4 regions of the Alteromonas sp. AWM4_230 genome follow, and region 3 is predicted to be linked to each of the others. Evidence: predicted binding sites of a transcription regulator. Region 3 holds the regulator's gene; each other region holds the start of a gene.

Region 1 (8,086 bases), 650 kb from region 3:
AATCGAGGCACTACGCGATAGGTACGCTTTAGAAAAAGAACTCGCCGAACTCGATTGTGGTTTCGAGTACGAGCTAGAGACACTGGAAAGATAAATAAAAAGGCCGCCTGTAATACAGGCGGCCTTTTTACTTTCTAGCATGGTGTAAATACTTAGCGTAAAAGCTAACGCTATACCTGCCAGGTGATCGGCGTTTTACCTTTGTCGACCAAATATTGGTTGGTTTGGCTGAAGTGTTTACAACCTAAAAAGCCTCTGTGCGCTGAAAGCGGAGATGGATGAGGTGCATGTAAGACGTGGTGTTTTTCACGGTCTATGTGCTTACCTTTTTTTTGCGCGTGACTTCCCCACAAAAGGAATACAACGTTGTGGCCGTGCGTATTGACCACATCGATTACCTTATTGGTGAAGGTTTCCCATCCCCATTTCGCATGGCTGTGGGCTTTCCCCTGCTCTACCGTTAGCACGGTATTGAGTAAAAGTACGCCTTGTTCTGCCCAAGACGTAAGCGTGCCATGATTAGGCTCGCTAAAACCGTCTATATCGGCTGACAATTCTTTGTACATGTTTTTCAGAGATGGAGGTGTCTTAACGCCCGCTTTTACTGAAAAACATAGCCCGTGTGCTTGATTAGGTCCGTGATAGGGATCTTGCCCTAAGATCACGACTTTAACCTTATCAAGCGGGGTGTATTTAAGTGCATTAAATACGTCAGACTGAGGCGGGTAAATAACGCTACCCGCTTCACGAGCGTTTTTCACCCGTTCAAGCAATTCAACAAAATAGTCTTTTTGTTTTTCATCACCTAACGTGCTTTGCCAAGTCAACTCCGATGATGACATTACTTAAGCAAATCCATCATGTGCTGTTTAAGTGCATCGTAGGACGCGGGTAAGTCCACCGCTAAGCTGTCTTCTCCCGCTACATCGGCCAAGGCTTTCGGTAAACTGATTGGGTTACCTAACACGTTTTCAACTGTTTCTCTGAACTTAGCCGGGTGCGCTGTTCCTAAGAACAAACCAATTTCACCGTCTTCTAAGTCGTGACTTACCGCGCGATAGGCAATAGCGGCGTGCGGCTCACTGGTATAGCCCTGCTGCGCTAGTTGACGCATTGCAAGCTGAGTATACTCTTCGTCTACCATCTCACCTTTCAGGCACGCTTTGTCGATATAACCACGCTCTATAAGCGCCTCAATACGAGGCCAGTTGTTTGGCTGACTAACATCCATCGCGTTAGACATAGTTGCAACCGTCGCTTTAGGGTCCCACTCGCCAGTTTTAAGGTAGCGAGGTACCGTATCATTTAGGTTAGTTGCCGCGATAAAACGCTTAATAGGTAGACCCAAAGATTTAGCAATCATGCCTGCGGTCAGGTTACCAAAGTTACCGCTAGGAACTGATATAACAAGCTGATCGCGCTTCTCTTTAGGCAGCTGACTTACCGCTTCAAAGTAATAGCAAACCTGCGCCAACAAACGGCTAATATTGATTGAGTTTGCTGAGTTTAAGTGAAGACCTTCACGCACATCAGGGTCGTCAAACGCGGTTTTCACTAGCGATTGGCATGCATCGAAGTCTGACTCTACAGCAACGGTATGAATGTTACCGCCTAGCGTAGTGAATAACTTTTCTTGCAGCGCGCTAATCTTTCCTTTCGGGAACAAGATAACCACGTTGATGTTATCAATACCATGGAACGCGTGAGCAACTGCGGCACCTGTATCACCTGATGTTGCGGTTAAAATAGTCACTGGCTTGCCCTCGCTGATGCGCGAAAGGGTTTGCGCCATGAAACGGCCGCCGAAATCTTTAAATGCCAGCGTTGGACCGTGGAAAAGCTCTAGGCTGTAGACATTATCATTAACCTGCTCAACCGGCGCACCAAAAGCAAATGCGGTTTTAACAATTTCTTCTAGTTCGCCATTGTTCAGTTCGTCACCGATGAGCGCGCGAAGCACGTCAATGCTGCGCTCGACAAACGGTTTTTCCAACAGTTCATCGATATTATCTAGTGTTGGTATATGCTCTGGAAAATAAAGCCCTTGGTTTTTACCTAAGCCGCGCTTAACGGCTTCAGCAAAATTTGCTGTGTCCGATGAATCTTTTAAATTTACCAATTCCACTTGCTGTTACCTTTTTATGTGGGCAAATACTTCGCCCTTTCAATCTTTTAAATAATCTTTTTGCTTTTAAAAGTTACTATGACTTTAAGAAATCATGTGCTTTTAACAAATACATGTGCTTTTAACAAATAGTAGTACCTTGGCTTGGTATTTGGCACACATGGCTAAAGCCATCTTCGTTTTGGATGTAGTTCGCGGTTAAATATGCCGCGACTTCTTCCGCTTGCGCCTTGCTTGGGCATACAGCGAACACCGTAGGCCCCGAGCCCGAAATGCCAAAAGCTAGTGCCCCGGCTTGCTCGCTAAACGCGCGAGCTTCATCAAAACCTGGCAATAGCGATTTTCTGTAAGGCTCGGCAATAACATCTTTCATTACCGACGCCGCCAAGTCAAAGTTACCCGCATGCAGTGCGTGTACGAACACGCCAAGTTGTCGACCAAAGGTAAGCGCCGTCGCCATATCCACCTGCTTAGGCAAGATGTCACGCGCTGCGGCTGTGGATACGCTAATACCCGAATAGCAAACTGCATAGTACCAGTCATCGTTAAGAGGTAGAGACAGAGTGACCGGCGCATCGCTACCTGTCATCAAAGTCATGCCACCTAAATAACATGGCGCAACATTGTCAAAGTGAATACTACCGCTTATTTGACCTTCTAACTCACCCATCATAATAAGTAGCGTATCTTCATCAAATGGCGTATCGAAGTAAGCATTAAGTGCCGCAAACGCTGCCACAATAGAACTTGCGCTTGAACCTAAACCACTACCAATAGGTAGATTTTTATGTAGCGTTAGTGCAACAGGAGAGGTTGGCTTTCCAGCCTTTTCCATTTGCTCACAAAAATAGTGATAGCACTTAGTAACTATATTGCTATCCGCATCGCCCGGAAGCTTGTGAGCAAAGCGCCCCACCGTTTCTAATGAAAATGACTCAGCCGCTTTTATTTCAACTTCATCACCGAGCTTAGTACCGTCAACCGGCGCAAGCGCTGCGCCCAGTACGTCAAAGCCTAGGCTTACATTTCCAATTGATGCCGGCGCAAAGGCCTTGAATGCTTTCATATAATTTCTCTTACTTCGCTTGCGACTTAACGCGATAAATCACTGGCCTAAGTCACACCTTCGAATTTCTTACTTTAGCCACTTACCCATTACGCAAAGCATGCTTTGCGTTATTTAGCGGTTAATGCGCCATTTGTTTCCACGGCATAGTGCGTAAAATGTCGGCAAATACCCCTGCCGCCGTTACCGTACCACCTGCACCATATCCTCTAATTACATAAGGGATTGGACTGTAGTAGTCACTATTAATCGCCAGTGCATTCTCGCCGTCTTTCACCTGAGAAAGCGGATTGCTAGCAGGGACGGCCTGTACACTAACTTTGCACTTTCCATCTTCAATGCTGCCAATATAGCGAAGCACTTTGCCTTCCGCTTTAGCCGCCTCAACTTTATCATTCATCGCAGCATCTAACTCGGGTAGCTGCTGCATAAATTCGTCGATAGAACAGTTTTCTGCAAATCCCGAAGGCAGTACCGACTCAATCTCTATATCAGAAAGCTCAAGCTCTAAATCGGCTTCACGGGCCATAATAAGCAACTTACGAGCAACGTCCATACCGCTTAAATCGTCGCGAGGATCTGGCTCGGTAAAACCGTTGTCTTTGGCCGTTTGTGTCGCTTGCGACAGGCTCATGCCCTCTTCAAGCTTACCGAATACGTAAGACAAGCTGCCTGAAAGAATACCTTCAAAACGATGCAGCACATCACCTGCACTGAATAGTTTTTGCAGGTTGTCGATAACAGGAAGGCCCGCGCCCACTGTTGTCTCATACAAATATTGGCGATTCGTATTAAGTGCAGTCTTACGTAACTTGCGGTAATAAGACATAGCGCTGGTATTCGCCTTTTTGTTAGGCGTTACTACGTGGAAGCCGCTTTCCATCATATCAACGTACTGATTAGCGATGGCTTCATGGCTTGTACAATCAACAATGACTGGGTTGACCAAGCTGGTATCGTTTGCGAACTGATGCAAGCGCTCTACACTCAAGCCTTCACTTGCAGAGTCCAGGGCCGCTTTCCAATCGCTGCTTAAATCAATACCTTGGCTGTTCAACAGCAATTTACGGCTATTTGCTATACCGTAAACGCGCAGCTGAATATTACGTTTTAAAAGTGCTGGCTGTTGTTTTTCAATCTGACCTAGCAGTTCAGTGCCTACATTGCCACACCCTACTAGGAATACGTCTATGGTATGGCGGTCAGAGAAAAAATTCTGATGAATAACCTTAACCGCTTTCTTAGCACGCTTACTTTCGATTACTGTGGAAATTGAGCGTTCTGAAGAGCCCTGTGCGATAGCAACGTTATTTACTCGTGCTTGGGCTAGTGAGTTAAAGAATCGCGCTGCCAAACCTTTGGTTTGACGCATACCATCGCCTACCAAAGTAACAATGGCCAGATCGTGACGTACTTCGATAGGATCTAGCAATTGATTTTGCAGCTCTAGCGCGAAAGCATCTTCAAGTAGCGTTAATGCACGGCTGGCGTCTTTGCTTTGAATACAAAAACTAATTGAGTATTCCGAAGATGACTGCGTAATAAGGCTAATTGAAATATTAGCGTTCGACATAACCTCAAACACACGGCTCGCCATACCCACCATGCCTTTAAGGCCTGGCCCTGCAACGTTGAACATGGTGACGTTATCAAGCTGTGAAATACCTTTCACCGACGTCCACACTTCGCTTTTCTCATTACTGATTAACGTACCAGGCGCTGCCGGGTTCAACGTATTTCTGATCAAACAAGGTATGTGATGCTGGGCGATAGGCCCGATAGTTTTAGGGTGAAGCACCTTGGCACCGAAGTAAGACAGCTCCATCGCCTCTTGATAAGTAAGCTTGTCTAGCAGCACCGCGCCTTCCACTTGATTGGGGTCAGCGTTATACACACCGTCTACGTCTGTCCAAATTTCACAGCAGCTAGCGTCTATACACGCCGCTAAAATAGCCGCTGAATAGTCAGAGCCATTACGTCCTAGCGTTACTTTTTCGCCTGCTTCGTTAACAGCTACAAAGCCAGGCATAACCAAAAACTCACTGCCATCGGTAGGCACATCTGAAAAACGCGCTTTACTTAGCGATACGTCGGCAATACTGTCTAAGTAATCGCCCTCAGCAAGCACATATTTAACTGGGTCGATAACGCGGTTTGCAATGCCTTTAGCCGATAACATAGCGCTAAAGAGCGTAACCGAGATGTATTCGCCAATACTAAGAATACCAGCAGCAACATTATCTGGCGCAACGCCGAGCAGTTTAATGCCTTCAAGGTGCTGTTTTAATACTGATAAGTGACTATTGATAAATTCCACCACGCTTGCGTGTTCAAATCCGTCGAGTTCATCGTTCAGGTCGTTGGCAATGCCTGTGACCGTGTCATTCAACTTATCGAATAATGGCTGGAAATCTTCACCCGCGGCTGCTTGTTCACAAAGTAGTGAAAGCGCGTTCGTTACCCCCTTTGGGGCAGAGAGTACAACCGCAGCACCGTCGGTTTGGTGGGTTGCCGTGCTAATTTCCATAACGCGCATGTATCGCGGTGCATCGGCTAGAGAAGAACCCCCAAACTTTAAGACTTTCATATGCTGCTCCTTAAGGTTACGCATGCTAAAACGTGTGTAAAAAAAAGCCCGCTCTGTGTTAGGCGGGCTTTCGTTGTCTTTTGCTTACTTGCACTAGTCAGCGACCGCCCTTTTTAAGGTGGTAATTAACATAATGGTGGTGCGAGTAAGTAGAATCTTTTTCATACAAGCAATTTGCCGTATAGACGTCTATAAGTCAACCGCAGTTTTCACCACACTGTATTGCAAAATATGAAACACTCTTTAATTAATATTTCTTTTTGAGGTACAAATACAGTTTAAGCAGTTTCTAAATTGGCTTACTTGTACTTAAGTAGCTTTAAACAAGTACTTATTTCTACGATCATTTAAACCGAACTCATTCAGTGAAAGCCTTTGTTAGAGCAAGCTCGCCTTCAAAAATGGGGCTGTTGCACTTTGTTTAACCTTAGCAACCTCCTCTGGGCTACCTTCAGCAACGATTTCTCCCCCCTCATCACCAGCGCCCGGCCCCATATCTATAATGTGGTCACAAGCCACAGCCACCTGCATATTGTGCTCAACCATCACCACCGTATTCCCCGCTTCAACTAGCGTGGTTAAATGCTGCATAAGTAGCGAGGTGTCTGAAAGGTGTAAACCTGTTGTAGGTTCATCCAGCACGTAAAGAGTATTAGCATTTTGAGCACGTTTAAGTTCTGACGCTAATTTAATGCGCTGCGCCTCGCCGCCTGATAATTCAGTAGCACTTTGCCCCAGAGTTAAATAGCCAAGCCCTACATTCATTAGCGTTCGAAGCCCCCGCGTAATGACTTGATTACTCTTGAATATAGATAGTGCTTCTTCAACCGTAAGCGATAGTACGTCAGCGATAGAGTGTTCGTTGTAACCAACTTCCAGTACGTTATCGTTAAAACGCTGTCCGTTACAAACGGTACAGGGGGAATAAACACTCGGCATAAACAGTAGTTCTACCGATACCACGCCCAAGCCTTCACAATGTGGGCACCGCCCTTTTGCGACGTTAAACGAAAAATGACCCGCATCGTACCCACGGGCTTTCGCTTCTTCGGTTGAAGCAAATAAACTTCTGATTTGATCAAATATGCCGGTATAGGTTGCCAATGTTGAACGAGGTGTCCTGCCGATGGGAGACTGATCTACCACAACTATACGACTTAACTCATCAAGCCCGCTTTCAACATAGCCTTGCTGCGGCTCAGTTTCATGAGAAAAAGCGTCTTGAGCAAGGAGCGAATTGGCGTCAGTAAGCAGTTCTTTCGTTTTTCTCGTCTCTTTCGTTTCTTTCGCTCGCTTCTCTTCTTTCTCGACTGTACTTAAACCATCTTTGACTAACTCAACTAATGCTTGGCTAATCAAACTCGACTTTCCAGAGCCGGAAACGCCAGTAACACAGGTCATCACGCCAAGTGGAATATTAATATCAACATGGCTGACATTATTTTTGGAAACGTCTTTTAAACGCAATGCCTTTGATGATTTGCGTTTGCTACGCTGGCTTAGGGCTTTATTGTTAAAAACGTAGTCTGCCGTTGGGGAGCTTTTATTGCTTGCCAGTTCTTTAACCGGCCCACTATAAACCAGATCACCTCCGTTCACTCCCGCTCGCGGCCCTACGTCTACAACCCAGTTAGCGCCTTTGATAACATAAGGATTGTGCTCGACAACAAGCAACGAATTTCCCGTTTCGGTAATAGTGTGAAGCGCGCGAATAAGCCCTTCTACATCGCGAGGGTGAAGACCTGATGAGGGTTCATCCATCACAAATACAACGCCAAATAAGTTCGATTTAAGCTGGGTCGCCAGACGCAATCGCTGTAGTTCGCCTACTGAGATACTTGTTGTACTTCTATCTAACGACAGGTAATGAAGCCCAAGCGCTATTATCGGTTTCACTCTTTCAATAATGTCGCCCGTAATATTGCGTATTACCTGACCACGCTCTGAAGTATCGCCGTCGACTGACTTTCTTAACGCCTGAAGCTTTTCATGAACTTGCTGTAGTGGCAGCCTTGAAAAATCAATAATATCTAAGCCATCAACTTTCACTGCCAGCGCTTTTTGCTTAAGCTTTTTTCCACGGCAAACTGGACATGCTTCAACAGATATGAAGGGAGCGATTCGCTGCTTCATTTTCTCTTTTTGAGACGTTTTGAAGGTGTCGAGCACATGACGCCGCGCGCTGATAAACTTTCCATTGTAGCTAGCAGGTTCACCTTCTTGTTGTGCTTTACGAGTTTGCGCTAGATTGTAATTTCGATAGACGGGTACCTGTGGCATTTCGTCGGTATACAGGATCCAGTCGCGC
Region 2 (8,086 bases), 790 kb from region 3:
TTTGAAAAATTAGGCGTGGCGCTTTCTGTGGTAAGCACAGGTGAAGAAGGGGTTGAATACGCTAGATCTAATCCTGTCGACCTAGTGCTAATGGACCTTAACTTACCCGGCATTCAAGGCGACGAAGCGACGGCACAGATAAAAGCTCACAAGCCAAGCTTACCTGTTGTAGCATTAACCGCTGACGTAATAACTGAGTCAGAGTATTTGCGAGAGCGAGGTCTTGATGACGTACTAACCAAACCCATAGACAATAGTGAGTTGGTTCGTGTACTGAATCACTATTTAGGGCAGAAGAACCACTAACGGCCCTTCACGCCAAGCAAGGTTGCCCAATATGCAAGTAAGCGTTTCACCAGAAAAACAGCAAGCTAGAGCCCAACTTCGCAAAAAGCTTCGCGAAGCACGCCGTAGTTTACCTGATGAACGCCATGAAGACGCTGCCCAGTGCATCGCCGCTCAGCTAAACACCCTCTCCTTTGTTAATAGCGCAACTACTGTAGCCGGGTACTTGGTTAACGATGGCGAAGTAAACTTAAAATACTACATCGAATCAAATTGGCAGCTCTCGCGCAAACAATTCGCATTGCCTGTGCTACACCCTGTATGCAAAGGGCACTTGCTTTTTTTATCTTATACCCCCGATTCTTTGTTGATTTATAACAAATATAATATTGAAGAGCCTGCATTGTCCTGTGAAGCTGTTATACCTGTTACACAATGCGATGTTATTCTTATGCCACTAGTGGGCTTTGATACCAGCGGTAACCGCTTGGGTATGGGTGGGGGCTATTACGACCGCACCTTAAGCTTTACACAACGCAAGCTGAATACTCAATCGGCCTTAAACCAGCATACGCCAAAATTGGTAGGTATCGCTCACGATGTGCAAGAAGTTGATGCCCTGCCCGTTGCCCCGTGGGATGTGCCGCTGGATGCTATCGTTACCCCTTCTCGCACACTTATATTCACTAAACCGTAATTTCACTATATCAAATTGAACCTATGAACTTATGGGTTCATGTGCACTTATAAGTTACACTTGCAAGCATAATAAGTTGGAGAGTAACCATGGATCAGAACGAAAAAAAGCAAGCCGTAGCCAAAGCAGCCATCGACTATGTTGAAGCAGACAGTATTGTCGGTGTGGGTACGGGCTCTACTGTTAATTTTTTCATAGAAGAACTGGGCAAAATTAAGCACAAAATTGAAGGCGCGGTTTCAAGTTCAGAGGCATCTACCGAGCGCTTGAAAGCCTTGGGCATTGAAGTTTTCGAGTTAAATGAAGTTAGCAACCTTTCAGTTTATATTGACGGTGCCGACGAAGTTACCGAACACAAGCACATGATTAAAGGCGGCGGCGCCGCTCTGACCCGCGAGAAAATTGTAGCCGGTGCCGCTACCACGTTCGTTTGCATTGTAGATGAAAGTAAGCGCGTACCTGTTTTAGGTGACTTCCCACTTCCTGTAGAAGTTATTCCAATGGCTCGCTCTTTTGTCGCTCGCGAACTGGTAAAACTGGGTGGCGACCCCGAGTATCGACAAGGCGTTGTGACAGATAACGGTAACGTTATTTTAGATGTTCACAATCTTGAAATACTAAACCCACGTGAGTTAGAGCAAAAAATCAATAATATTCCGGGCGTAGTAACTAACGGTATTTTTGCGCTACGTGGCGCAGATATCGTGTTAAGTGCAACCGACAATGGTGTTGAAACCTTTAAGTGATACGGGCGGCTTAACCGCCCCTATTCTAGTGTTTTGTTGAAAAGCTAAGCGAAATACTGCTTTTAACTTAGCGCGTTTTCTGTTAATTTCCGTTTAGACGTCTAGATGTCTTAATTAATGATATTTTTGCAGCTAGATGTTTATGTTGCTTAAGGTTATGAACCTTTTTTATTAGAGCAATTAGCGTAACTAAAACGCTAGATAGCAGGCGCTAAACCAAGGCTCTGTTGCAAATAAGGTAGTGCATCTTTAAATGTTAGCTACTGAGAATTTATGAGATGCTATGGTTGGCACTGCCAGAAACCCCAATTAAATCAGCGAGAGATAGCGAGTTCATGAGCAAAGTTTCATTAGAGAAGGATAAAATCCGAATTTTGTTGTTGGAAGGTGTTCACCAAAGTGCTTTGGAAACACTACAAAGCAATGGGTATAGCAACATTGAATTTCTCAAAACCTCTCTTCCTGAAGATGAGTTAATTGAGAAGATTAAAGACGCCCACTTTGTTGGTATTCGTTCACGTACACAGATTACCGAGAAAGTAGTTGATGCGGCACAAAAACTTGTTGCTATTGGTTGTTTCTGCATTGGTACCAACCAGGTTAATCTTGAAGCTACGCAGCGCCGTGGTATTCCCGTTTTCAACGCGCCTTTTTCTAATACTCGCTCGGTTGCAGAACTTGTTCTTGGGCAAATTATTCTTTTGCTTCGCCAAGTGCCTAGCAAAAACGCCAAAGCTCACCGCGGTGAATGGGAAAAAACCGCAGTAGGTTCGTACGAAGCTCGCGGAAAAACTTTAGGTATTATCGGCTATGGCCACATAGGTACACAGCTAAGTATTCTTGCTGAGCACCTTGGTATGCGCGTTCAATTCTTCGATATCGAAGACAAGCTAGTGCTGGGTAACTCAGCTCAGGTGAAGTCGCTTGAAAAGCTACTTAATACCTCTGATGTGGTATCACTACACGTTCCCGAAACGCCGCAAACCCAAGATATGATTGGCGAAAAAGAGCTGTCTCAAATGAAGAAAGGCAGCATTCTTATTAACGCATCTCGCGGTACTGTGGTTGATATTGACGCACTTGCCAAAGCACTGGAAAGCGGTCACCTTAATGGCGCAGCAATTGATGTATTCCCAGTAGAGCCTAAGTCTAATACTGAAGAATTTGAATCGCCGCTTCGCGCGTTCGACAACGTTATTCTTACGCCACACGTTGGCGGAAGCACGCAGGAAGCGCAAGAAAACATTGGTATTGAAGTAGCGGGTAAGTTAGCAAAATACAGCGATAACGGCTCTACGTTGTCGGCAGTTAACTTCCCTGAAGTATCACTGCCTGAGCACACAGGTCGTTCGCGTTTGCTGCACGTACACAAAAACCAGCCGGGCATTCTTACGCAAATTAACCAAGCCTTTGCGGAAAAAGACATCAATATTGAAGCTCAGTATCTACAAACTAATGCTGAAATTGGTTATGTAGTAGTAGATGTTAAAGAAGATCGTGGCTATGAAGCACTAGCAGAACTTCAACAAATAGACGGCACTATTAAGACCAGAATCCTTCATTAAACAAAACGTTTAATAAAACACTTGCTTGATATTTAGTTAAAAAAAACGCTGCAAATTTGCAGCGTTTTTTTGTATCTGTACTTTTGTTTTACTTAGCAATGCACTGGTTCTAGCGCCTATTCCAACAACACTATGGCATCAGTGTATAAAGGAATTACCTAGGTAAAACATTTAACCGCCTCAACGCACAACCGAGCAGTCAAGGCGCTTCAGCAAAGCTTAAAAGAAGTTGTAAACTAAGCTTACTGCAGTTTCTGTATCAAGTTTTTCTACGTCTTCATCAACGTTAGTGTTGTGATCTAATTTGAACGAAAGACGCATAGAAAGGTTCCCGCTGATCGTAGCAGTAAGTGCAGATTCAGCACGTGACTTCGTGTTGTCAGAGCCCACTTCAGTACTCACGGTTTGCGTAAATTTAGCAGTGTCAGAAATTTTCCAAGAATACGCTGTTGATGCACGAACAATCATGCTATCAAGATTTTCATCTTCTTGTGTTTCGATGAACGAGTAACCAGGACCAATTGAATATTCTAGAGTGTGGCGATCATTCTCTAGCACTTTTTGGTTCCAACCCGCTGCTACCGTTGCTTGGTAGTTAAAGTTGCTAAAGCGGTCGTCTTCATATGATGCGAAGGCAAATAAACGGTTATCAGGGTTTTCTAGCTTATAGTTACCCTGCGCCGAGCCGAAGAACTTTTGCGCAGATGTGTACTCAACGTCTTCGCCATTATCATCTTCTGTAGTCTCTTTTTTGTATAGACCTTCAAGGGCGTAGTCATTGCTCCAATTTTCTAACTCTTGGTGTGCGGTAATACCCGCGCTGATTGAAGTCGTCTCAGTGTTACCTGATGTAGATATGAAGCCAAGCTCCCCTTCCATTGTGAAAGGTTTTACTTCTTTAGCTTGAGCGAATACGGCAGGAGAAAGAGAAATTGCAACTAGAGATGCAAGCACTTGCTTTTTCATTGAACAATCCTATTGATTATCGGTCCATTCGTTGTACACGACACCTTAAGTACTGCAAGGCGGTACAACACGAGTTTTAAAAGAGGTCAGCTAAATAGCGTCGAAAAATAAACCAACGCTACAAACAATGGTGCGCAGTGTACATTTTCAACGCTCTCAGTCAATCCACCCGCGGTAAAAAGCCTGTTTTAAGCCTTAAATTTACACTAATTGACTAAAAAAACTGATAGACCAATGCTACAGATGTCTCTGTGCTTAACGCTGCGACATCTTCAGGGGTGTCGGTTTCATGATTTAGTATAAACGAAAGCTTCATCGCTAATGAGCCGAATACATTTGCAGAAAGCGAGGTTTCAGAACGGGACTTGGTATTTTCTTCACCAGCTTCTGTGCTCACAAATTGACGCAGTTTGGCACCCGAGCTCCAGTGATATTTGTACTCGGCTGATGCGCGTACTATTACCCCGTCGTTAACAAGATTATCGCTGTCTTCTTCTGCTTCGATAAAGGTGTATCCAGGCCCTACACTATAACGAAATTCGCTGTCTTCGTTTCGCCAAACGCGCTGGGACCAACCTGCGGCTAATGAAGCTCGGTGCTCATACCCTGTAAATTTATCATCTTCATAGTCGCCGTACATAAAAAGGCGGCGGCCTGGCGTAAGTAGCTTATAGTCGAATTGCGCGCTGGTAAAAAAGCGCTGTGCGCTTATGTCGCGCTCTGTGGTAGGCGTGCCGCTTTCTTTGTAGAGCAGCTCAGCAAAATAAACACTGCTCCAATTTTCGGTTTCATGATCGGCATTCACTGCCGCTTTCACACTCGCAGCAGACGTATTGCCTGTATTGAGAAGAACACCCAGTTCTCCATCCATTGTAAAACGGGGAATTTCGTCATCTGCGTCTGGAGTAAAATCGGCGTGATAAAGGGTCTCAATAAGGTCCCTTGCATGTGCTGAGAAACACATACCAATACAAATAGCACCTACAACAACGTGCGGCCGGAAGATTTTTGTGAACATAATCTGATTTTACGTCGAGCTTTTTAGTTATTAGATTACGTCTAAATAAGACGCTTATAATACCAATCCTCTGGAAGAACTTTACTGTGTTTTACAGTTTATCAGTGCTATAACAGAATTGAGGCACTGAAAGCTCAGTGAATAAGCGAGACAATTTTTGCTGTTTCTTGCTCAGCATATTCAATTGAATTACTTATCACTTCCATATCGAGACTTACTGTATTGGCTATCTCAGGCGTAAAAAGTTCAATGTCAGCATAACTTTCTTTATCAAGTTGACTAAGCGTTATTCGACTAGCAAGAGCAAGGACACAAATATCAACATCAGAAGCGTACTTTGCTTCGTAGTTCATAAATGATATCGGATAGTACAAACCAATAGGCAAGTGCCATTTTTCCAGTATGATACCGCTACAATGTGCAAACGTAAAACCGAAATGAGCTAACTGTTCAGTATGTGGCAACTCGCTTTTTTTGGCGTGACGGTAATCGTCATAACGCTTGGGTTCTTTCTTAGCGACAATGAGCTCACTTAGATTCTGAAGAATTCCCATTACAAAAAAACGTTCAGCGCCGCGAATATTCAGTCGCATCGCTAGACTTTTCGCGACCATGCCGCAATAAACAGAGGCATGCCAATGCTTGTCTAAATCAATTAGCAATGTATCGAAGTGCTTAAAAGCAGTGGTTGCCGTTTCAGCAATCACTAAATTATAAAGCGCTTCGCCACCTATTACGTTAATCGCTTTTGTCAGAGACGCGATTTGAGAGGGAAAACGAAAAAGTGAACTATTGGCTAGCCGTAAAACTTTAGCAGTAAGCGAAGGGTCGGCACTAACTAATACAGCAATCTCTTCGATACTAGAGCGAGGATCATCTAGCGTTGAGCGCAAGCGAACGCATATATCGGGTAACGTAAACGATTTTGTAGCATACGAAACATACTTATCTAACAACATCAAAAATTCTCTAACTCTTTTTAACTTCTTTCAGGCGGCTCATTGAAAAGAGAAAATTGTTCGGCTGACTCTTCACTTTTTAGCTCTTGCGCTTTGCGTAACTTCGCCAATACGGCTTTTTCACGTCTTACACACGCACTGATTATTTTTCGTTTTGTCGCATCATCAACTTTGAGCCAATAAAGGCGTTCATCTCGACTTCTGTAACAGCCTTTACAAAACCCTCTTGGACCAGACTCGCAGACACCAATACAAGGGCTTGGAATTTCGAAAAATTCAAGCTGCTGGGACTGCGCTTTAGGGTCCTTCATTTCAGGCTTGCCACCTTAATTAATAAGCGTTAAGCGCTGAAGTACTCAGCACTTCTTTAAATTAAAACGTATACCCGCAAATCTAGCCACTAGACATTAGCAGTAATCTAATACATAAAGTGCACAAATGCGTGAACTCGCCGTGTCTAGTCAATTCACGTTGCCAGTCTTAGCATAGCATGAATATCAATCTACAAGCGTATATTCAATGGTAGACACTACCCGCACCTTCTTAATGTGAGGATGATGACTGTCGCGACTTGAAATACTGAACTGCCCTTGGTTGGCGCGTTTAATTTTACCTAATGTACTTTTTGAATCTTTGGCAAACTTTTCCGCCACCTCTCGCGCATTAAGGGTAGCTTCTTCAATCATTTCAGGCTTTACTTCGTTTAAGCGGGTAAACACATAGTCGGGCTGAGCGCGGTAGCTTTGGTCTGATAATACAATACCGGTTTTAATTAACTCCCCAATTTGCTGCATGAGCGCTCGTACTTTTTCGACATCATTTGAAAAGACAGTAACGGTTTGAATGGCGCTGTAGCGAAATGGCGCTTTTTCACTACTTCCATACTGCTGTGCTAGTTTGTCATTTATTTCGGGCTTTCCAATGGTAATACTTTCTGCTGAAATGCCCTTCTCTTCTAAAAAGTTAGCCACCTGAAGGCTATTCTTTTCGATATGTTCATACAGTTGAGGTAAGTCATTGCCCGCATCAACAAATTGAATAGGCCAAATAACCTGATCTGCTATGTACTCTCGCTCCGACAGTCCTTTTACGGTAACTACCCTATCCCACGTTTGCATATCGTTCATTGACGATGATACCTGAACACCAAGCAAAGCCACCGCAACCACCATGCCCAAGGCCATTACTAACGCCGCACCTATTTTCATTCGAATCTCCGTTTATCTGCTGTACTTTTTAACTTTATCTTAAGGATGCAGGGAAATATAAGCATTTAGATAATGTAATACGAGATAAATGCTGACCAAAGGTGGCAAAAAAAAGGCCACTCAAATGAGTGGCCTAAAAAGCCCCTTAAGAGGGCAACGCTTGGGTAGACGGAAGAGTTAACCTTTACGCTGTATCAGGTAATAAAATACCGGAGTTAAGATAAGTCCAAATACGGTAACACCAATCATGCCAGAGAATACTGCCACACCCATGGCTTGACGCATTTCAGAGCCGGCACCGGCTCGATACCGCCATTGGCAGCACACCCATGATGAAAGCAATGGATGTCATGAGTATTGGGCGAAGACGTAAACGGCTAGCCTCTTTAATGGCTGAAAGCGCGTCCATTCCTTTGTCTTGAAGTTCTTTGGCAAACTCAACAATAAGAATGGCATTTTTAGTGGCAAGGCCAACCAATACAATTAAGCCTATTTGGGTAAATATATTGTTGTCGCCGCCATAAACTTGCACACCAATAAGGGCGCTCAGCAAGGTCATAGGTACAATCAATATGATTGCCAGTGGCAAACGCAGGCTTTCGTATTGTGCAGCCAGTACTAAGAACACCAAAAGCACAACTA
Region 3 (8,086 bases):
TGGTCCATGGCAATGTTAGCGCCTATTAGGTTACGAGTGGCTTGATCATCTGCATCAAGACCGTCGAACATTTTATGTAACCAGCCCGGAACGTGCACGTCTGTAAAGCCAGCAAATCTTACTAACGTTTGGTAGTTAGTCACAGGTAAAATGCCTGGAACTATGTCTAAGTCTACACCTGCGGCGGCTGCACGGTCTCTAAATCGCAGGTAAACACTGGTGTCGAAAAAAAACTGGGTTATCGCTTCGGAAGCGCCAGCTTCTGCTTTGCGTTTAAGGTTTAGCAAGTCGAACTGCGCATTTGGCGCTTCAGGGTGTTTTTCCGGGTAGGCGGCAACTGAAATGTCAAAATCGGCAACGTCTTTTAGTAAGGCAACTAAGTCAGAGGCATACATCTCTGTTTTGTCTACCCCTTTGGGCAGGTCGCCACGTAGGGCGACAATACGGCGAATACCAGAATCCCAGTAGTCTTTTGCAATTTGTGTAAGCTCATCGCGACTAGCGTCAACACAGGTTAAGTGAGGAACTGCCGCCACACCAGTTTGCTGTTGAATCCGTTTTACCACATCGTGGGTTCTGTCACGCTCACCGCTATTGGCGCCGTAAGTAACTGACATGTAGCTGGGCTTTAACGGTGCTAGGCGCTCAACCGACTTCCACAGGGTTTGCTCCATGGCTTCCGTTTTAGGCGGAAAGAATTCAAAAGATACATCAATATCACGCAGTTCCGACAGGGACTGGTTTAATGCATCGATACCTTGTGCGTAAGAAACCATGGTTTATACTCTCAAAAATGTTATCTTATAGACGTTTAGACGTCTAAATTAAAGAATATATGTCTAGACGTCAAGAAGTTTACACTGCTCAATTGACCTTTTCGTGAACTTGTTTAGAATTTCTCTTCATAATATAAAAAGAGTAGACCGAGTTAGTACAATGGCGGAATGGAACGGTAAATATATTCACCCCTACGCAGAGCATGGGAAAAAGAGCGAACAGGTAAAGAAAGTCACTGTCTCTATACCTATTAACGTGCTTAAAGCACTTACTGATGAGCGTACCCGCCGCCAAATCAATAATTTGCGTCACGCCACTAATTCGGAACTGTTGTGCGAAGCTTTTTTACACGCGTTTACCGGGCAACCTTTGCCTAACGACGATGACCTGCGTAAAGACAATCCTAATCGCGTGCCGGCTGAAGCTAGGCGCATTATGGAAGAAATGGGCATTGATCCAAGCTTCGAAAATGATGTGTCTGAAGACGACTGATATCTAGCATTAAAGAGAAACGGCGCTGTGTTGTAAGGCTTTGCTAGTTGATAGCCTACAACACAGCGCCGTTTTTTATGTACTTGTATTCTTTAAGCGCACTTTTTAGCAAATATTGGTTGAGCGTTAACCCAAACATTTTAAGCCTTGTGCGCCAGAACTTTATTCTTCTGGGCTTTCAGGTACTCGTGCAACACCAGACTCAATAGCCGCCTTAGATACGGCGGTAGCTATACGCTCGCACAGACGTGGGTCCATAGGTTTAGGAATAATATACTCCTTACCAAATGTCAGACTATCGCTTTTACTCGCTGCCAATACTTCCTGTGGTACAGGTTCTTTCGTAATAGCACGAAGAGCTTCTACTGCCGCTACTTTCATCTCATCATTAATGGCTGTAGCGCGAACATCTAAAGCACCGCGGAAAATAAACGGAAAGCACAGCACATTGTTTACCTGATTAGGATAGTCTGAGCGGCCAGTAGCCATAATCAGGTCTTTACGCACTTCGTGAGCAAGTTCAGGCTTTATCTCAGGATCTGGGTTAGAACATGCAAATACAATTGGGTTTTCAGCCATCAAAGAAAGCGCTTCTGGCGGTAAAACATCAGGGCCTGATACGCCAACAAAGATATCTGCGCCTTCCATTACATCTTCAAGGGTGCGCTTATCAGTATTGTTAGCAAACAGCTTCTTGTGCTCAGTTAAATCTTCACGACGAGTGTGGATAACGCCTTTTCTATCTAACATGTAGATACGCTCACGCTGGGCACCACACTTAATCAGTAGCTCCATACAGGCAACCGCTGCTGCTCCGGCACCCATGCAAACAATTTTAGCGTTCTCTATATTTTTGCCCTGAATTTCTAAAGCGTTAAGCATACCTGCGGCGGTTACAATAGCGGTACCGTGTTGATCATCATGGAATACTGGGATTTTACAGCGCTTAATGAGTTCTTGCTCAATTTCAAAGCACTCCGGCGCTTTGATATCTTCTAGGTTAATACCACCAAACGTATCAGCAATATTGGCTACAGTATTAATGAACTCTTCGGTCGTACGATGCTTTACTTCAATATCAATGGCATCTAGACCAGCAAAGCGTTTAAACAGAAGAGCTTTACCTTCCATTACTGGCTTTGAAGCTAATGGGCCTAAATTACCTAAGCCTAAAATCGCAGTTCCGTTACTGATAACAGCGACCAAGTTACCTTTGCCCGTATACTTGTAAGCGTTATCTGCATCCTCGGCGATTTCTCTCACCGGCTCGGCAACGCCCGGGCTGTAGGCAAGAGCAAGGTCGTCGACGCTATCGGCTGGCTTAGATAGCTCTACGCGAATTTTTCCAGGTGTGGGTTTGGCGTGATAGTCGAGTGCGCGTTGTCTAAAATCTGACATGTAAAAAGGTATCCTTAGATGTAGGGTTCATCGGTATTTTTGTTCACGCTCTGTAGCTATTTTATTATCGTTGTAGTTATAGATAGATAAACATAAGCGCGTTACAACTAACTAATGACAAAAGTTATTATAAATAGTTGTTAGCACTAGTGTGGTACGTTGGAAACTGCAGACCTAGCGTTAACTCTTCCTGATTTCCCTAACATATCGCTGTTGATATAGGTCTAACATTTAGACCTGAATTTATATCCAAAAGCGCCACAAGCCTTAGCAGTTAAGCATTATTCATAAAATTAATGCTCACTATCAAGGTGCCGATCGCAACTCTAACACAGCCAATCACTGTGTACATATCTGATCAGAATTCTCAATTACCAATGTAGGGTAGGCATACTAATTAGACCAGTAAAATAAGTCTATAATTGTCATTCATAAAATCTATTTTGAAGTCTCATTTCATTTTGAAGGTGTATTATAGGCGCGGGTGCTAAGATGGCTAAGATGCTTATCGATTTATATTCGAAAAAACAGTATTGGATAATATTTCACAAAGATAGACCTCTTTATTTTCACTATTGTTTTTCTGATAAAATACGATAAATGGCCTCTCAAACTCGTTTTGAAGACAAAGAATATGACAGAGAAAAAACTAATCGCAGTGCTAACAGATGTGTGTGAAAACGTAAAATCTGACGATAATGGATTCGTATGGCTTACGCATTTAGGACCTTGGAAAGCGCCGAAAGTTATTGCCGTATTTAATACGGAGCAAGAGAAGCAGCAAGCATTGATTAACGGTTGGGATATGGACTTCATAAACCAGGTGAATATAGCCCTAGAATCGATAAAGTCTATTCCAGCTGGAATTTATTTCGACAGTGAGGAAGCGTGTGAAAAACAAAGTAGAGGGGACTGGGATAAACACTTGTCAGGAGTCGAAAAACTTCATTAATTATAATGAGTGTTTTGATCTCAAGTGTAAGCGATATTGATATGATCAATTAGCTTTGATTAGAGGCGCTTGCATAAGTGGAAGCTATTCAATGTTAGTTTACTAACGTGAATAGTTATCTCTGGACAATAAAAAAGCGCCATGAAGGCGCTTTTTTCGAACTCGATATCAGGCTTACTTTTTGCCCAATGCACCGAAACGCTTCTTGAAGCGATCAACACGACCACCAGTATCAACGTTACGTTGCTTACCAGTGTAGAATGGGTGACATGAAGAACATACGTCTAGGTTAATATCTTTACCAAGCGTAGAACGAATCTTCATTACGTTACCACATGAGCAAGTAGCTGTGATTTCTTCGTATTTAGGGTGGATATCTTGTTTCATTGGGTTACCTCAAATAATAAGGCCGTATCGCTATACAACCCGAAGTCGCACACCATACGTTACTTAGTTCAAATGATAAGTCGTTCAAAGAACAACCCATCGCAAAAAGAGCGGCGCATAATATAGGATGGATGTGGCATGATCAAGTGGTTTTTGCCCAATTGTTAAACAAAGCAGCTTGGCAAGAAGGCTACCCAAGAGAGCTAAACAAAAAACATTCCTTTTATGCTTTAACGTAAAGTATGTTTAAATATTTGTCTTTCAAGGCTAGGCCCATTAGCGTCAATAGTAAAATTGTGCGCTATAGCAAAATGTGTAGCTAACTGTTAGCAGCGCAAACTGCTGTAATATATGGGTCTGCAAGTAGCTTCAGTATTATTAGTTTCAATATAAGAAGCTTAGTAAGCGCATTACGCGCTGTAACAGCCATCAAGTAAGGTAGAACGTTCGCAATGGCCTTTATCCAAGTTGCCGTGCCAGTGCCACTGCGCCAACTTTTCACATATACCCACGACAACGCACTCAGTGCGGGTGTAAGAGCGGTTGTGCCTTTTGGCCCCCGCAAACTGGTGGGTGTGGTCGTTGAAACCCTCCAAAAACCTGAAAGTGAAATTGACAACGTCGACAAGTTAAAAGCTATCGAGTCGGTACTTGACGATAGCCCCATTATAGATGATGTGTTGCTGAAAATGGCACAGTGGCTGTGGCAGTATTATCACCATGCGCCGGGTGAAGTACTGCACGCCATGTTGCCTGTTTTATTACGCAAGGGCGAGTCGGCCGCGCCCACACCACAAGACATGTTAATGCTTACCGAAGAAGGTATGCAAACGGCTGCAGACACGTTATCGCGGGCGCCTAAGCAACAAGCTTGCTTTGCTGCACTGGCTGGCGGAGCGTTATTAGCGTCGCAAGCACGAAAACAGTATGGTGCACCTGCGGTCAAAGCGTTGGTCGATAAGTCACTGGCCAGTATAGAAGAAGTCGCACCTGAATTTAAGCCAGGCAGTTGGCTTTCCTCGTTATCGCTTTCTGAAAAGCCAATTCCAGACACTGAACAGTCAGTTGCCATTGCTGCGCTTAATCGTCAGCAAGGCAGCTTCGCGGTAAGTTTGCTTGAAGGGGTTACCGGTAGCGGTAAAACGGAAGTCTATCTTCAGGCCATTGAACCCTTACTGCGTGAAGGTAAACAGGTGCTAATCTTGGTGCCAGAAATTGGGCTTACACCTCAGACGGTGTCTCGTTTTGAGAAGCGCTTTGGCATTGCGGTGGGCGTTTTGCATTCTCAGATTTCTGATAAAGAACGTTTACATGTTTGGCAGCGTGCAAAAGCCGGTGAACTCGGCATTATCATTGGTACTCGTTCGGCTATTTTCACGCCGCTGCATAACCCCGGCATGTTGATTGTGGATGAAGAGCACGACGAGTCGTTTAAGCAGCAGGATGGGCTGCGCTACAACGCTCGTGATTTAGCTGCCATGCGTGCCAAGCAGCATAAGATTCCTCTTTTACTTGGCAGCGCCACGCCCGCGCTTGAAACACTTAATAATGCGTTAAGCGGTCGCTATGCCCATTTGCAATTAACCAAGCGAGCGGGAGGTGCGAAAAGCACCCATCAGCATGTGTTGGACGCGCGCGACCAACCTATTCATTACGGCATTTCACAAGGCCTGCTAACGATAATGCGCCAGCATATTAGTGCGGGGAATCAAGTTTTGGTGTTTGTAAATCGAAGAGGTTATGCGCCAGCGCTGCTGTGCCATCACTGTGGTGAGACCGTAATGTGTAAGCGCTGTGACCGACCTTATACCGTACATAAAGCGCAAAACCGTTTACAGTGTCATCACTGCGGCGGTATGCGTTCAATGCCTTCAAACTGCGAGGCTTGCCATCACAATGAATTAGTTACGGCAGGTACGGGGACCGAGCAAGTGGAGCAAGGGCTAGCAAGCTTATTTCCCGGCGTTAAACAGGTAAGAATAGACAGCGATACTGTGCGGGGTAAAGACAAGCTTCACCAAACCCTTGATGCTATTAATCGCCAAGAGTACCAGCTGCTGGTAGGTACACAGATACTGTCAAAAGGTCACCATTTCCCTCATGTAACATTAGTTGCTGTGCTAGATTGTGATGGTGCCCTTTTTAGTGCCGATTTTAGAGCGCCAGAAAAGCTCGCTCAGCTTGTTACTCAGCTTGCTGGAAGAGCCGGACGCGCCAGCAAACCTGGTGAAATGTGGCTTCAAACCCACAATCCTCATCACCCTTTGCTACAAGATTTAGTGCACAATGGCTATGGGCATTTCGCGCGACACGCTTTAATGGAGCGTAAGGCAGCAGGGTTACCCCCTTTTATTAGCCAGTTTGTTATTCGCGCAGAGGCTACCGATAGCAGTTTGGCTTATCGCTTCCTACAGGAAAGTAAGCAGGTGTTTAATCAACAACACGCCATTGATATAAACGGACCGTTTCCTTGTTTAATTGAAAAGCGGCAAGGCCGGTTTCGGTTTATGCTGGTATGCAGCCATGAAAAGCGTGCGCCGCTTCATAACGCGCTGCGTTTGGCGCTGCCATTTTTACAGGCGTTACCACAGGCTATGAAGGTAAGGTGGTCGATAGATATCGATCCTACCGATTTCAGTTAGCTTGTTGGGTAGCAATACGTTAAAATTTTAACAAGATTGAAGAGGCTGAAACACCAGCCCTTCTAATAGACTTGGTATATGACGTTTTCTTACGCATACAAACAACGATAACAAGTAGGAATATTGCCGACTATGGCTCAACGCGATTATGTCTCTCGTGGACGCTCCCCTCAAAAAAAGAAGCCCGCTGGTAAAGGCAGAAAGCCGGCCACAAATACGCGATCAAACGCACAAGCTAACGCCCCAGTTTCTGGGAAGCTTCCTATCGTGCGTCTTATAGGCATTTTCGCTTTAGTGATTGGCTTCGGTGTATTTTTATGGTCGATAAAAGACAATGTAGAAGACGACGTAGATACTCAAGCTTCACGACCTGTTGCCCCGACAGAAGAGTCTTTACCTGAGCTGCCTGAAGAAGAGTGGGAGTACATTAAGACCCTGCCAGGGTATGAAGTAGAAGTTGAAGTAAGAGAGCAGGAAAAGTCTGACAAACGCTATCTTATGCAGTGCGCCTCATTTAGAACCCGCGCCCAAGCTGAAGAGATGAAAGCTAAAATTGCATTTCAGGGTTTAGAAGCTCTTATCAGACACAGCACCGGCAGCAATGGCGATTGGTTCCGCGTTATTCTTGGCCCATATGAATCTAAGCGCGATGCGGAAAAAGCCAAGCATAGTCTGCGTAAAGTGAACATTGCCACATGCCAAATTTGGTACTGGAATTTGTAGCAGTTCATTGTAGGTGACACTTAATGCGCTGCATAGCGCGTAGCGGAAGTATGTATTTACAAGGAAGTATCAATGGGTTTTGCCATCACCGAACAACCAGATTACGCCGCTTATAGCATAGAAGAGCTTGAAGACGTTCTGGAAAATATCGATAAGCAGGCCTTTCCAGAGCGCTATCAGGCAGCGAAGAACGAGCTCGATTCTAGGCGAGCTACGCTGCCATTTGATGATGATGCGGATAGCGCCCTTCAAGACGATCACATTTCTCGACCCAAATGGTCTGAACTACACCTGATCACACGCATATCGAACATTACCTTTTTGGTACTTATCGGCGCTTTGTTTGTAACGGTTTTCACCAATTTTATCGTGATCAATGCTTGGCTAGACAATTCGAATTGGGCCATTGCTCTTCTCACTGTTGTTTATAGCGCCTTTTATTACCTCACTATTTTCGTTGATAAGCGACACGCACAGTTTGTGACTAAAGATTTGCGTGGGAAAATGACGTTATTTGGTATGCCGCTATTAGCCTTTTTCTTATGTTTTAGTTTTGTTGATGTGGCATTGCCCTACACAATTCATTTAGCGTCCGACAAACAAGAGATAGAACGAAAATTTGCTTATGAAAAAGGAAGTGGCTCTAAGCGCTGTCGACATCCCCTTTTGCTAAAAGAGAGCGGGACTTTGTCCGATGGGCGCTTATGCTTAGGGG
Region 4 (8,086 bases), 3.2 Mb from region 3:
ACTTAAGTAGCGCTTCAGCTTCTGCTTTTTGCGGGCTGTGTATATCAACCTCTGGCTCGATAATTGGAACCAGGCCAGCAGCTAAAATTTGCTTACCAATTTCAAACTGCTGAGCAACGACATCTTTAATACCTTGATGATTCGCAAGCTTTACAACACTGCGCATCTTAGTGCCAAATACGTCTTGTGCTACCGCTTTAGCAAGCAGTGCATCAAGCCCAGGCATAGGCTTCATCACTTGAACGCCATTGCTCTCTTCAGCCAATCCTTTATCAACTTTTAGGAAAGGAATAACACGCTTTTTCTGCCACAAGAAGTGCGCAGTAGACATGCCTTCAATTTCTCTATCAAGGGTGTTTTCAAATAAGATTGCGCCAATAACGCGCTCGCCGCTAAAAGGGGTGCTGGTGATAATGCGCGTACGCATTTCGTGAACTAGATTAAACATCTCTTCGTCTGAGCTGTATTCAGACTCTTCAATGCCATATAAGCGTAACGCTTTCGGTGTACTACCGCCGCTTTGATCTAACGCTGCAATAAAACCGGTTTGTGTTTTCAGTTTATCCAACATTGCCTGCTGAGCTTGTGATGCCATTGCAACACTCCTTTTGTATATTACTGCCTTAATAGACAGGTGTAGGGTTTATTGTTATACCAATTCTATTAAAGATCTGTTTGTCTCAGACTCGGCACGCCGACACCTTAAGTAAACACATCTGTAATAAGATTGGTATTTATGCCTGCGTACTTCACTGTTTCGCAGGTGTAATCGTTTCCGATTATAGGGTCACGCTCAAAAATGCTGTTACTGAGCGTGACGCATGTTGGGGCAACTTTGCACTAGGCCTTAGCTTTAATGAGCTTCTATGAACTCTTATTCGCTATAGCACGCTGCTTTCATGTGCAGCGCTTTGGCTTATTTGTTTTTTTCTTCTAGTACTGCTACCGCTGGTAGTGTTTTACCTTCCAAGAATTCAAGGAACGCGCCACCACCTGTCGAAATATAAGAAACCTTATCGGCAATTCCGTATTTATCAACCGCTGCTAGTGTATCACCACCACCTGCGATTGAGAATGCGTCGCTTGCTGCAATCGCTTCTGAAAGCGCTTTCGTACCTGCACTGAACTGTTCAAATTCAAAAACGCCTACAGGGCCATTCCAAACAATGGTGCCCGCATTCTTAATAATATCTTCTAACGCTTTTGACGAGTCTGGACCGATATCAAAAATCATATCGTCGTCTGCAACGTCACTGACTACTTTAAGCGTCGCTTCGGTATTCTCATCGAACGCTTTGCCTACTACTACGTCAGTCGGCACTGGAATATTACCGCCATTTGCTTGTGCTTCATTCATAAGCTGCGTAGCTTGCTCAGTTAAGTCCATTTCAACCAGAGACTTACCTACATTGTGTCCTTGCGCCGCAATAAAAGTATTAGCAATACCACCGCCAACAATCAGCTGGTCTACTTTTTCAGCCAATGTTTTCAACACAGTCAACTTGGTAGATACTTTAGAGCCACCCACAATAGCAACCATTGGGCGCTTAGGGTTGTCTAGCGCTTTACCCAGTGCATCTAATTCAGCAGCAAGTAATGGGCCAGCACAGGCTTTTGGCGCGAATTTAGCAACGCCATGTGTAGACGCTTGTGCACGGTGAGCGGTGCCAAAGGCATCCATGACGAAAATATCGCAAAGTGCTGCATACTGTTTCGCTAACGTCTCGTCGTCCTTCTTTTCGCCGTTATTAAAACGTACGTTTTCAAGGATAACCAATTCGCCTTCGCTAAGCTCAACACCGTCTAGGTAGTCTTTAACAAGCTTAACCGGTACGTCTAGGGCATCATTAAGGTAATCAACAACAGGTTGAAGAGAGAATTCGTCCGCAGGCTCGCCTTCAGTAGGACGGCCAAGGTGAGACATCACCATAACTGCTGCACCAGCGTCTAGTGCTGCTTTAATCGTAGGAATAGATGCTTTGATACGCGCATCTGAAGTTACTTTGCCGTCTTTTACCGGCACATTTAAGTCTTGTCTAATTAGTACGCGCTGACCATTTAGGGCCATATCGCTCATGCTTGGAATTGCCATCGTCTTTCCTATGTTAATTTAAATTCAGTAGAGCGTGTTTCAACAAGTCAAACACGCTCAAATTAACTGTGAAAGCTGCGCGGGCTGGTGCCACCACCCCTTGGCAGCATCAATGCTTTATTTTGCGTCGAACATCACTTTAGCGGTATCGAGCATACGGTTTGCAAAACCCCATTCGTTGTCACACCACACCAGTGTTTTAACCAGCTGTTTGTGACTGACTCTTGTTTGTGTGCCATCTACAATACACGAGTGAGGGTCGTGATTGAAATCTACTGACACCAAAGGCTCTTCGGTGTAGTCCAAAATGCCCTGTAAACGCCCCGCTTTTGCATTGCGAAGGGCTTGATTCACTTGCTCAATAGTTACCTTAGACTGAAGCGTTACACTTAAATCCATGGCAGTAACATTGATAGTAGGCACTCGAACCGCAATAGCTTCAAACTTGCCCGCAAACTTAGGCAGAATACGCTCTATACCGGCAGCGAGGCGGGTATCAACGGGAATAATCGACTGACTCGCGGCGCGGGTTCTGCGCAAATCTTCGTGATAAGCGTCGATAACTTGCTGATCGTGCATAGACGCGTGAATGGTTGTGATCGTACCACTTTCGACACCGAACGCAGCATCTAGCGCTTGAATAACCGGAACAATACAGTTTGTGGTACAAGAGCCGTTAGAGACTAATTTTTGTTCACTGGTCAACGTGTCTTCGTTGGTTCCAAAAATGACCGTATTGTCTAAATCTGGTGAACCGGGTGACGAGAAAAGCACTTTGCCAGCGCCAGCATCTAAATGCGCTTGCCCCGATGCTCTGTCATCAAATTTCCCCGTACACTCAAGCACAATATCAACGCCCAAGTCTTTCCAGGGTAGGTCTTTAATATCGCTTATCGCGAGCAGTGTAATATCGTCGCCTGCCACATTAAGCGTATTGTTTTCTAAGGCCACATCAAAACGGAACCGCCCGTGGGCGGTATCGTATTTAAGTAAATGTGCTATGCCTTCGGGTTTAGCAATGTCGTTAATGGCCACTACGTTGAATTCGTTGTTGCGCCCGCTTTCATACAGCGCACGCAACACGTTGCGACCAATGCGACCAAACCCATTTATGGCAATATTTACCATAGGCTTATCTATTACCTCTTACAGAGACAGTGCAGCCTCTACTACAGCGTCAGTGGTAATGTTGAAGTGCTTAAACAAATCGCCAGCAGGCGCAGACTCACCAAAGGTGTCCATGCCCACGATAGCGCCATTAAAGCCAACGTACTTGTACCAGCTGTCTTTAGACAGCGCTTCAACCGCTACGCGTTTAACAACGCTAGAAGGCAGTACGCTTTCACGGTAATCAGCAGATTGACGGTCGAATACGTCAGTTGATGGCATAGACACTACGCGAACGGCTTTGCCTTGCTCGGTAAGTTTCTCTGCGGCTTCAACGGCTAGCTGAACCTCAGAACCGGTACCAATAAGAATAAGCTCTGGCGTACCTTCGCAGTCTTTAAGTACGTAACCGCCTTTCGCGATATCGGCCACTTGTTGAGCCGTTCTTTCTTGCTGCGCTAAGCCTTGACGTGTGAAGATCAGCGTTGTTGGGCCGTCAGTGCGCTCAATAGCAGACTTCCACGACACAGCAGACTCAACCTGATCACAAGGACGCCAGTTATCAAGGTTAGGAGTCGCACGTAGCGCAACCACCTGCTCTACCGGCTGGTGGGTTGGGCCGTCTTCACCTAGACCAATTGAATCGTGGGTGTAAACGAAAATTGCAGGCTGCTTCATTAGCGCTGCCATACGTACCGCATTACGTGCATATTCCATGAACATTAGGAAGGTTGCACCGTACGCCTTGAAGCCACCGTGAAGGGCAATACCGTTCATCATGGCCGACATACCAAATTCACGTACACCGTAATAAATGTAGTTACCTGATGCATCGCTTGCTTCAACGCCTTTGCTGCCTTCCCAAATAGTTAGGTTAGAACCTGCAAGGTCGGCAGAGCCACCTAATAGCTCTGGAAGTAGCGGCCCAAATGCATTTAATGCATTTTGTGACGCTTTACGTGAAGCAATGTTTTGTGGGTTAGCTTGAAGTTCAGCAATAATTGCATCTGCTTTATCGCTGAAATCTGCTGGTAATTCGCCATTTACACGACGTTTGAATTCTGCTGCAAGCTCTGGGTAGGCGGCTTCGTATGCAGCGAAAGCGTCGTTCCACGCGCTTTCCGCTTTTGAGCCTTTCTCTTTGCCATCCCAGCCCGCGTAGATATCGTCTGGAATTTCGAACGCGCCGTGGCTCCAGCCAAGCTTTTCACGTGTAGCGACAATTTCGTCATCACCTAACGGTGCACCGTGGCAAGACTCAGTACCTTCTTTATTAGGCGAGCCGAAACCAATGGTGGTTTTACAACAAATAAGTGTAGGCTGCGCCGTATTCGCCTGCGCCTTTTCAATGGCAGCTTTTACTTGTTCAGCATCGTGACCGTCAACGCCTTCAATCACTTCCCAGCCGTAGCTCTTAAAGCGTGCTGGAGTATCGTCGGTGAACCAGCCTTCAACTTCACCATCAATTGAAATGCCGTTGTCATCCCAAAATGCGATTAACTTACCAAGGCCTAGTGTACCGGCCAGTGAACACGTCTCGTGAGAGATACCTTCCATCAAGCAGCCATCACCTAGGAACGCGTAGGTGTGGTGGTCTACGATAGTGTGACCGTCTTTGTTGAACTGTGCCGCTAACACTTTCTCGGCAAGCGCCATACCCACTGCGTTACTGATGCCCTGACCTAGCGGGCCAGTGGTGGTTTCAACGCCTGGCGCATAACCATATTCTGGATGGCCTGGCGTTTTTGAATGCAATTGACGGAAGTTCTTTAACTCTTCAATTGGCAGTTCGTAGCCTGAAAGGTGAAGAAGAGAGTACAACAGCATTGAGCCGTGACCATTTGAAAGCACAAAGCGATCGCGGTTAGCCCAAGATGGGTTTGCAGGGTTATGTGATAAGAAATCACCCCATAGTACCTGTGCGATATCAGCCATCCCCATTGGGGCACCTGGGTGACCAGATTTAGCTTGTTGAACGGCGTCCATGCTTAATGCACGGATAGCATTGGCGAGTTCACGACGAGAGGGCATGTTGTCTCCTGATTTATTTTGTATCTTTTGGTACCACGGTAGTAATTGATGTGAGCACTGGGGAACATCAATTGTCTGCTCTTGCTCTACTTCTAGGCACTTTTGAATGTGAGGCTATTCTTACCCATGCCACCTTTCAGTTCAATGGATTTTCATTGCCATTATCGAAAGTAAATCCAAAAACATCAAAGAAGCTTACAAAGCCCACGGCATTACCGATAACACTTATATGTCTTTGTCTTTGTTATACATCGAAATAACCCCAAAAATGATCGGGTTATGTCAACTATTCGTAACAAAGAGACTTTTAGACGTCTAGAAGTAAAGACTGGTATTTATAACTTGTTTTAGTACAATATACGACTATTTTGATAATTTAACGCTTACGGAGCATTTATGGCCACGCATTTATTCACATCCGAGTCAGTGTCTGAAGGACATCCGGACAAAATTGCTGATCAGATCTCAGATGCGGTTCTTGACGCTATATTAGAACAAGATCCTCGCGCTCGGGTGGCCTGCGAAACGTATGTAAAAACCGGTATGGTTTTAGTAGGTGGTGAAGTAACCACTTCTGCATGGGTAGACATTGAAGAACTTACCCGAAAAACTGTTAAAGAAATTGGCTACACGCATTCAGATATGGGCTTTGACGCCGATTCATGTGCGGTATTAAACGCAATCGGTAAACAGTCTCCTGATATCAATCAAGGTGTTGACCGCGCAAGCCTAGAAGAACAAGGTGCGGGTGACCAAGGCCTGATGTTTGGTTACGCGAGCGACGAAACTGATGTATTAATGCCGGCGCCTATCACGTACTCTCACCGCCTTGTTCAAAAACAAGCGGAAGTACGTAAATCTGGTAAGCTAGACTGGTTGCGCCCAGATGCGAAAAGCCAAATTACTTTCAAGTATGAAAACGACAAGCCTGTAGGCATCGACGCGGTTGTACTTTCAACTCAGCACTGTGATTCAGTAAGCACTGAAACAGTACGTGAAGCGGTAATGGAAGAAATCATCAAGCCAGTACTACCAAGTGAATGGATTGATGGAAATACGCGCTTTCACATCAACCCAACAGGTCGATTCGTTATCGGTGGTCCAATGGGCGACTGTGGCTTAACAGGTCGTAAAATCATCGTAGACACTTACGGTGGTATGGCTCGTCACGGTGGTGGCGCGTTTTCTGGTAAAGATCCATCTAAAGTAGACCGCAGTGCAGCATACGCGGGTCGTTACGTTGCTAAGAACATTGTTGCCGCGGGCCTTGCTAAGCGCTGTGAAATCCAAGTGTCTTATGCAATTGGTGTGGCAGAGCCAACGTCTATCAGCATCGATACCTTTGGGACTGGCGTTGTAGATGAGAAAACACTCGTTGCATTAGTGCGCGAACACTTTGATTTGCGCCCTTACGGCCTTATCCAAATGCTAGATCTTGAGCGCCCAATTTATCGCCCAACAGCTGCATACGGTCACTTTGGTCGTGACGAATTCCCATGGGAAGCAACAGATAAAGCGGAAGCGTTAAAAGCATCGATTTAATACGATAAGCCATTAACGCTCTTTGAAAACGCCGTTAGCTTGTTACGCTTTACATTGAAGCTATGCAACCTAGCGGTGTTTTTTGTTGAGTCTTTCAGGTGAGACAAGCTAGCCCCCTAAATTAAATACGGTAAAGCCTATTTCCATCCTTTGTTTTTGCAGCTATGCTTAAATAACGAACACACTATCGCTTGTAGTTTCTGGTTGTTTACAAGCCATGATAACAACAACTTGGGCTCTTCCATGAATGTAGTTTCCGGTACTCTTATAGCGTTCACGCTGGCTGTCTCAATAACAGCCTTACCTGTGTTCGCGAATGTAAATGATACCCTCTACAGCCCAATTCAATTTAAGAGCAAGAAGATAGCTCGGTGGCAGCTAAACAGTATGTACCGCGTTCAATCTACGACCGAAACCTACCTTTACGACAACAGTTATACCTATCCAGCGGGCTCACAAGGTATGTTTAGCGCCAGCCGGCGTTTTAACACCTGGGTGCCTCAAAAGGTTTATGCGACCTACAAAACAAACAATACCGCTTTTCAACATTATGCTGAGTGGCTTTATTTACCGCACGATGTGGGTACTTTTACGCGATTAGGCTGGCTACTTGGCCAAAGCGAAGGGTTAAATATGGCCGTTGAGATTGAGCATAGACAAGTTGGAGAAGAAGAGAATATGGCGCTTTCATTAGGTGTTAATTACCTGTTCTAGAAATATCACTACCTTTAGCTTTTCGAACGCCTCGATACCAAAATTGACGCACCCTAACAACAAATGCAATACAGAATCATTTCTGAGTGAGTGCCATTGTTTTAGCATAGGTTTGCTGAATTATCATTGCATCTGAACTCGCCCGATGACGCTTAACGTCTAGTTCAGCGGAAAGACTATTTTTTACGTCATGCCAGTTATCCATTTGAGACTCACTCAATATATATTCAAGGGCGCGGCAGGTGAACGACATTTCAATTTGCGCAGCCGAGAACAGCTTTATAAGCCAAGGGTTATCTACCACCCACCCGTCACTGTATACAACTGTATTCCCCAGAAAATTATTAAGCTCAACGCACACCTTATGAGGTTCCTCGCCTCGTGCTTGTAACATTTGTTGAGAGATGCCATGAAGCGATTCTGCTTTTGTATCCCAGTGTACCCAAGAGTCAAATGGCCTTAGTAGCTTGCACCACTTTGCACCATCATAGCGCACAATGCCTATTTCTATGGGGTAACTTGCCGCCCCAAATCCACTTGCTTCCACATCTATAATTGTAGGCAATGTTGTATTTCGCACTTATACTCCAAACTACTGTT

Evidence for each region. Region 3 encodes MetJ, which represses methionine synthesis genes. Its sites were predicted from a motif close to TAGACGTCTAGACGTCTA; they were not measured.
Region 1: the regulator MetJ is predicted to act here: its motif matches at 5,953-5,970, upstream of thrA (bifunctional aspartate kinase/homoserine dehydrogenase I).
Region 2: the regulator MetJ is predicted to act here: its motif matches at 1,815-1,832, upstream of serA (phosphoglycerate dehydrogenase).
Region 4: the regulator MetJ is predicted to act here: its motif matches at 5,539-5,556, upstream of metK (methionine adenosyltransferase).

What each region holds. Positions count from the first base shown of each region.
Region 1 covers NZ_JBSWTB010000001.1:1,562,358-1,570,443, reverse strand. Annotated here, with positions in the region: gene ACXACS_RS06675 (DUF3545 family protein) at 1-94, shown strand, start outside; gene ung (uracil-DNA glycosylase) at 171-842, opposite strand; gene thrC (threonine synthase) at 842-2,125, opposite strand; gene thrB (homoserine kinase) at 2,247-3,191, opposite strand; gene thrA (bifunctional aspartate kinase/homoserine dehydrogenase I) at 3,313-5,778, opposite strand; gene ACXACS_RS06650 (excinuclease ABC subunit UvrA) at 6,157-8,086, opposite strand, start outside.
Region 2 covers NZ_JBSWTB010000001.1:1,699,391-1,707,476, reverse strand. Annotated here, with positions in the region: gene ACXACS_RS07230 (ATP-binding protein) at 1-306, shown strand, start outside; gene ACXACS_RS07225 (5-formyltetrahydrofolate cyclo-ligase) at 338-982, shown strand; gene rpiA (ribose-5-phosphate isomerase RpiA) at 1,072-1,728, shown strand; gene serA (phosphoglycerate dehydrogenase) at 2,064-3,293, shown strand; gene ACXACS_RS07210 (DUF481 domain-containing protein) at 3,513-4,259, opposite strand; gene ACXACS_RS07205 (DUF481 domain-containing protein) at 4,474-5,277, opposite strand; gene ACXACS_RS07200 (HDOD domain-containing protein) at 5,412-6,236, opposite strand; gene ACXACS_RS07195 (DUF1289 domain-containing protein) at 6,257-6,547, opposite strand; gene ACXACS_RS07190 (SIMPL domain-containing protein) at 6,734-7,444, opposite strand; partial or broken gene ACXACS_RS07185 (efflux RND transporter permease subunit) at 7,622-8,086, opposite strand, start outside.
Region 3 covers NZ_JBSWTB010000001.1:911,513-919,598, forward strand. Annotated here, with positions in the region: gene metF (methylenetetrahydrofolate reductase) at 1-776, opposite strand, end outside; gene metJ (met regulon transcriptional regulator MetJ) at 937-1,269, shown strand; gene ACXACS_RS03940 (malic enzyme-like NAD(P)-binding protein) at 1,432-2,667, opposite strand; gene ACXACS_RS03945 (hypothetical protein) at 3,302-3,619, shown strand; gene rpmE (50S ribosomal protein L31) at 3,794-4,006, opposite strand; gene priA (primosomal protein N') at 4,459-6,648, shown strand; gene ACXACS_RS03960 (SPOR domain-containing protein) at 6,781-7,371, shown strand; gene ACXACS_RS03965 (hypothetical protein) at 7,444-8,086, shown strand, end outside.
Region 4 covers NZ_JBSWTB010000001.1:4,106,384-4,114,469, forward strand. Annotated here, with positions in the region: gene ACXACS_RS17670 (fructose bisphosphate aldolase) at 1-595, opposite strand, end outside; gene ACXACS_RS17675 (phosphoglycerate kinase) at 917-2,092, opposite strand; gene epd (erythrose-4-phosphate dehydrogenase) at 2,210-3,220, opposite strand; gene tkt (transketolase) at 3,239-5,230, opposite strand; gene metK (methionine adenosyltransferase) at 5,627-6,772, shown strand; gene ACXACS_RS17695 (hypothetical protein) at 7,016-7,486, shown strand; gene ACXACS_RS17700 (3'-5' exonuclease) at 7,563-8,066, opposite strand.